2 regions of the Flavobacterium ginsengisoli genome follow, and region 1 is predicted to be linked to the other one. Evidence: riboswitches for the same ligand, from Rfam matches in the RefSeq annotation. Region 1 holds a riboswitch; the other holds the start of a gene.
The links. Region 1 has a riboswitch for S-adenosylmethionine ahead of P5P87_RS13895 (alpha/beta fold hydrolase). Riboswitches for the same ligand answer to the same signal wherever they lie in the genome.
Positions count from the first base shown of each region.

Region 2: another riboswitch for S-adenosylmethionine. It lies ahead of P5P87_RS23640 (TlpA disulfide reductase family protein); the one in region 1 lies ahead of P5P87_RS13895 (alpha/beta fold hydrolase).

Region 1 covers NZ_CP121110.1:2,986,326-2,989,831, forward strand. The annotation lists partial or broken gene thrA (bifunctional aspartate kinase/homoserine dehydrogenase I) at 1-424, opposite strand, end outside; gene P5P87_RS13895 (alpha/beta fold hydrolase) at 426-1,409, opposite strand; SAM riboswitch class I at 1,487-1,594, opposite strand; gene P5P87_RS13900 (hypothetical protein) at 1,785-1,985, opposite strand; gene P5P87_RS13905 (homoserine dehydrogenase family protein) at 2,636-3,506, opposite strand, start outside.
Region 2 covers NZ_CP121110.1:4,973,505-4,977,010, forward strand. The annotation lists gene P5P87_RS23630 (PAS domain-containing sensor histidine kinase) at 1-486, shown strand, start outside; gene P5P87_RS23635 (response regulator) at 489-944, shown strand; SAM riboswitch class I at 1,161-1,261, shown strand; gene P5P87_RS23640 (TlpA disulfide reductase family protein) at 1,509-2,408, shown strand; gene P5P87_RS23645 (aminotransferase class V-fold PLP-dependent enzyme) at 2,552-3,506, shown strand, end outside.

The DNA of each region.
Region 1 (3,506 bases):
CAACAAATCTCTTGTATCTACAAAATTGGCAGGAATTCCTTTTTCCTGTAAAATTGCTGTCAATAATTTAGCTGAAAGCAATTCTCCTTTTGACAAAATCTGATCTTTGATTTTTTTGCTGTAATCTCCAATTAAGCTTACACCTTCAAAAAGCTTGTCTAAAACGCTAAATTCTTCAGACAAATCAACTTGTGGGTAATCTGATATTTGATATTTTTTAAAATTCTCTAATAATTCTTTGTAACTGCCGTTTTTAGCGACGAATGCTTAAGATAAATTCTAATTCGTCAGTAGCATTTCCTCGTGCAGAAACTACAACGGCAATTTTTTCACCTTGATTTACTTTATCTGAAATGATTGAAACAACTTTGTTAAGTCCTTCTCCGTTTGCTAACGATTTACCTCCAAATTTTAATACTTTCATTTTATTTCTTTATTGTTTCTGCCTTAAAAATGTCGGCAAGTAAATGATCTAATTGTTTGTACTCGATTAAAAAAGCGTCATGTCCGTGAACCGAATCAATTTCGCTATAGAAAACATTATCTTTAAACTTCTTCAATTCTTCGTAGGTTTCTACATTTTCTTTTGCTGTAAAAAACAAATCTGAATTGATTCCGACAATGTGAATTGAAGCTTTTGTTTTAGACATTAAGTTTTCAAAACTTTCACTATTTCTAGTAATATCAATTGTTTTAAGCAACTGATTCATTAATTTATAAGAAGACAACTGAAATCTTTTCTGCAATTTTTTTCCGTGATGTGCCAACCAGCTTTCGATATTAAAAATCAAAAGATCTTGGTTTATGGTACGCTGAAATTTTTCCTTGAATGATTCTGGCGAGCGGTAGCACAGCATTGCGTGAATTCTTGCATCTTCGATTGGTTTTGAAGAATTGTTTAGAATTTGCTCTTGTAAAAAGCAATTGGCGATAAGCCAATCAGTCGATTTCCAGTCACTCGCAATCGGAATAAGATTTTCTGTGATATTTGGCGCTAAAGCTAAAATTTCCCAAGCAATTCCGCCACCAACAGAACCTCCGATAACTGCAAAAAGTTTTTCGATATTTAACGTTTTTACGCCCTCGATAAAGATTCTTGCAACGTCTCTAGCTGTAAAGTCTAAATAGTTGTCAATTAAAAAGGAATTGCTTCCGTTTCCTGGAATATCGAAAGCCAAAATGGTATAAACAGCAGTATCAATGGTTTTGCCTTCACCAATCAAGTCATTCCACCAGCCGTTTTCGCCAGTAACTTGCGAATTTCCAGTTAAAGCATGGTTAACCAAAACAATAGGCGCGCTGTGCAAAGGTTGTCCTGCCAGCGTAAAACTTAATGGTATAGAATGATAAGTTGCACCACTTTCTGTGATGAAATCTTGAATTATAATGGGATTTGGTATATTTTCCAATTTCAAATCTGTTGTATTATTGATTTGTATATGGAAATATTAGAAAGAAAAACTAGGTTTAACTAGAAAAAATCTTGTTGTTATCTTTCCACGTTTGGCGTGGTAGAATGTAGCACCTTCTTCGTTTTACCGAAGGGTTGCTAAGGCTTCATCGGGTCTAATCCCTCGTCCTTTCTTTATAACATTTCAATACGTGTTTGAACTTAACGGTGCAAATTAACTACTAATTTCTCAAACAAACAAATTTTATCTAAAAGTGTTTGTTAAATTTCTGAGACTTATTTTAGCAAAAACTATTATACGCAAAAATTTACCGAACAAAAATGCCCAGTAAAATTAAGCAGGTTTTACCCTAAATTTATGATGCTTTTCCGTTTAGATAAAAAGCGTTTCATTTTCTTTTGAATACATCAAAAACAATAAAGAGTTTGGCACTTTTTTCTCAGCGCTTTTATCTTCCTCTGTGATTCCGAATCTTGGATGAGCCAATTCGTTTGTTGGCGGCGGATTACTATTTTTTGTCCTTCTGTTTTTCAATTTAGAAATTTTTTCTGCGAAGTAGTTCAATTTGCTCATGATATTAAGTTTTAGTTAAGTTGTGTTTTATAATCTTTATTTCTCGTTTATCTTTTTGTTAAGTCATTTTCTAGAATAAAAAAACCCTTTTGGATTTTTAGATACCAAAAGGGTTTAAGTTTTTAAACTCATTTATACTTTTAGTATCAACAGACGTTCACGCAAATAAGCGCGACAGCAAACATCTTAGTGTTCATCTGTAAGGATTTATTCATCTGTGATTTATATTGTATTTTATTTAAATTCTGCATTTGTTGTAAATTAAAAAGCCTCCTAAATATTTCTTAGGAGGCTTTTACTATATTATTATTGTATTCTTACAATTTTTTAGCAATAGACACCCCCGCCTCGGTCTTAACCGAAATGGCACAAAACATTTTGTTGACTTTTAAGTTCATTTGATTTCTAGTAGTTTTTGGGTATAACAAATATGCAAATATTTTTCTTATTACACAAATAAAATTCAAGAATTTAATTACAAAATCCGTTGAAAATGTGTTTTTTAACGTCAAAAAACATCTTACAAAAACGAAAACGAAATAACACAAGTAAAAAACTTACAAAATAAGCCAATTTTCCTTCATAATTCCATTTGACAAATCAATTTATCAAAGAACTTTTTTCTCTTTTATATTTTTTTAACTAAAAAATTACAGCCAAACGGCTTCTTTACTCCTAATTCGCTCCGCAATTTTCAGAATATCGGTTATAATTCCTCTAGAAATTGCTTGTTTGCAAGGTGGAGCGCTCTGAATTACGATTGGAATATCGGCATAAGATTTAGTGAAAATTTCAAAAATGGTATCAGAACCTTTTAATTGTCCGATTGGAGAATTTATTGGTTCCGAAATTAATTTGACTTCTAAAGTTCCTTTTTCTACATCAAACTCTCCTACATATCTCAATACATGATTTTCTGCTTGAGTAATTTTGGCGATTTTAAAAGATTTATCGACAGCATCTTTGTTTAGCACTCCATTTTTCTCCAAATGTTCTTCGGTTATAAAGGGCTTGATTGTAATGTCTGAAAACTCAAAATCTTTTCCTATTTCTCTGGCCAATATCAGAAGCTTTCTTGCAGAATCGTTTCCAGACAGATCTTCTTTAAAATTAGATTTCATTAAACCTAAAAGGCTCGCATCTTTTAAAACAGAAGAAAACGAAACATCTTCTGATGAAAATCGATTAAAGACATAACTCAAATTATCAGATAAAACACCTCGAATCTTCGTGATTTTTTCTCCAGAATAATATAGATCTCTTAAGGTCTGCAAAACAGGAATTCCAGTTTCAACCGACGTTTCGTACAAAAACTCCTTGTCATACTTTTTAAGATCTGCTCGTAGTTCTTTATATAAGTCAATCGGGAGCGTATTGGCTTTTTTGTTTACTGCTACAATATGGAATCCATTTTTAATTAACGTATTGTAATGCTTCACCAATTCATCGCTGGCTGTTGCGTCTACGGCAATCAAGTTTTCGAATTCATTTTCTTGTGCAAATTCGACAATATCTTCTACT
Region 2 (3,506 bases), 2.0 Mb from region 1:
CAAAAAACAACAATAGTCGATTTAAACGAAGTGATTAAAAACATAGAAAATGATCTTGAAATTGCGCTTCAGGAAGCAAATGGCAAAATTTATTTTGAAGAGCTTCCAGTTATAGAAGGAGCTTCGGTATTGCTATATCAGCTGTTTTATAATCTAATTAATAATTCTATTAAATTCGCCCAAGAAAACATTCCGCCTCAAATTAATATTACAGCAACAGAACAAATTGAAGCAGGTAATAAAGTGGCAATAATTACAGTAGAGGATAACGGAATTGGTTTTGACCTTGATCAAACAGGACGCATTTTTGAAACTTTTACGCGATTAAATTCTAAGGATCGATACGAAGGCACAGGTTTAGGTTTGTCACTTTGCAAAAAAATAGCCGAACGTCATGGCGGAAGCATTACTGCAACAGGAATTTCTAATAAAGGAGCTATTTTTATTATTACCTTGCCGTTTGTACAAAAAGCAAAAGACATTTAATTATGGGAGAAAATATGATTTTATTAGCTGATGATGATAAGGACGATGCAGAAATGTTCTGTGAAGCATTGGCGGAGATAGATGAAAGTATTGTTTGCCATTGTTCTGAAAATGGAAGCGGAGTGCTAAAATTGTTGAAAGCTCAAGATAAAGTGCCAGGCGTAGTTTTCTTAGATTTAAATATGCCGATTATGAATGGCTGGGAATGTTTAAAACAATTAAAGGCAGAGGAACATTATAAAGACATTCCCGTAATAATGATTTCGACTTCGTCATATAAAAATGATATGGATGCCGCTGCCAATTTGGGTGCTGTCTGTTATTTTGTGAAACCCAATAATTTCAATGATCTAAAACAAGTGTTGGGATTAATTACTTCAAACCTCAAAAACGGACTGAAAGAAGGTCTTTCTAGCCTTGAAAAAAATAAATATTTGCACGTTTTTCTTCCAGAATAAATAATGTTTTTTCTCTTTTAAGTGTAAAACGTATGAATTTCTTTTATAAAAAATGCCGTTCCTAAATAATGTTTTCAGGTTTAATTTATTGATTTTTATGTATTTGTGATTTGTAAAAGTATTTTTTTAATAAAAAAAAACAAAAAATTATATTTTAAACTTGACTAATTATGTAGAATTAGTATATATTTGTATCACAGAAAAGTTATATAATGATACTTATCCAGAAAGACTGAGGGAATAGGCCCAATGAAGTCTTAGCAACCTGTTGCCGAATAAGGTGCTAAATCCTTCCGCCGTGTGCGGGTAGATAAGAAAGATTTCTTCAGTAAATCTGTTTAAGATCATCCATACTAAAAATTTTTATTACAATGAAAGCAGAATCAATATTATATGCCGGTTATGAACTTTTGAATTCAATTTTTGAAGAAAATAGCTTTGCTTTTTTCTGAATTCTAAAACAGTAATCTTTTCCAGATTTCTTTTATAAAATAACAATAGCGCTGATGGCTTTAGGCATTGGCACAAAATTCTTTTGTCTAATCTTAAAATACTAAAAATAAAATGAAAAAAATACTACTAGGTTTTGCTTTGTTTCTTGGAGCGCTTCAAACTCAAGCTCAGGAAAGCAATTTACAATTGAAAGGAACTGTTGTCGACACAGTGGCACAATATGTTTACCTGCAGAAGTTTCACAATAAAATGTTTACGACTATTGATTCTGTAAAAGTAAAAGACGGAAATTTTAGTTTTAAAACGAAAGTAAAAACGCCAGAATTATATGGTCTAAGCGTTAATACAGAAAGTTCGCCATTGTATATTTTTCTTGAAAAAGATCCGATAACAGTAAAACTAAGTCCGAAGAAATATTATACGGCTTCTGTGGTTGAAGGTTCGGCTTCTCAAGATTTGTTCGAAACCTATAAAAAGACCAAAGATGTTGAAATTAGTAAATTCATTACAGAACATCCAAAATCTATTGTTTCGGCTTATGTTTTATATAGAAACTGGTCGTATAGATTAACACCAGAGCAAATCACTCAAAATATTGCTTTATTAGATAAAAGCCTTCAGAATATCACTTACGTGAAAGAACTAAAAGAACTGGTTACCGTGTTAGACGGATTAGCGGTTGGTAAAAAAGCCCCAGATTTTACTGCCAAAGATCCTGATGGAAAGCCAGTTCGCCTTTATGATAATTTAAAAGGCTACACTTTGGTTGATTTTTGGGCTTCATGGTGCGGACCATGCCGAAAAGAGAATCCAAATATTGTTGCGGCTTACAAAGAATTTCATGATAAAGGATTCAATATTGTAGCAATTTCATTAGATAAAAAGAAAGAAAATTGGATTAAAGGAATTCAAGACGATAATTTGACATGGACACATGTTTCTGACTTGCTTTTCTGGAACAGTGCTGTTGCCAAATTATATGGAGTAAGAGCAATTCGGGTAATTATCTAGTAGATTCAAAAGGAATAATCGTTGCCAAAAACCTGCACGGAGAAGAATTGCAGTCTACATTAAAAGCGCTTTTGGAGAATAAAATTTGATTCTAAAAAAAGCACAACAAAAAATACAATTAGTTAATTTAAAATGATAAGGATATGAATGCTATTGAGCCAACAACAAAACCAACAGAATCGGAGTGTCACTTCTCTAAGTTTAGAGAAAACACAGTAGGAATTGAGCATACTTTTGAATCGGTTTACGGAGAACAAAATCTAGTTTATGCAGACTGGGTTGCCAGTGGAAGATTATACACTCCGATCGAAGATATAATGCTCAATAAAATTGGTCCAATGATAGCCAATACGCATTCATTTTCTAGTCAGACAGGAAAAACGTCTACTTATGCCTATCAGCACGCTAGAGAAATTATTAAAAAAGCGGTTAATGCCAGCGAATCAGATGTTTTAGTTACAACAGGAAGCGGAATGACGGCTGCTTTATCTAAACTGCAGCGTATTATTGGAGTGCGAAAAAACTACGAATTGGAAGCAGATAAACCAGTTGTTTTTATCACGCACATGGAACATCATTCCAATCAAGTTCCGTGGTATGAAATTAATGCAGATGTTGTAATTCTTTCGCCAGACGAAAACAATCTGGTTGATCCAAAAGTTCTTTCAGATGAAATTAAAAAATATGCCGATCGAAGCTTAAAAATAGGTTCGTTTACGGCTTGTTCGAATGTTACCGGAATTATTACGCCATATCATGAATTGGCCAAAATTATGCATCAAAATGGTGGACTTTGTTTTGTAGATTTTGCGGCTTCTGCACCATATGTCAAAATCAATATGCATCCAAAAGATCCAGAAGAACAATTGGATGCGATTTTCTTTTCGCCTCATAAATTTTTAGGCGGACCTGGAACTTGCGGTATTTTGGTTTTCAATGAAAAATTATACCAATCCGATTTTCCTGATAATCCAGGTGGAGGCAACGTAAAATGGACCAATCCTTTAGGAAAATATTGTTATAGCGATGTTATAGAAGTTAGAGAAGATGGTGGAACCCCAGGTTTTCTTCAAGTTATTAGAACTGCTTTGGCTTTAG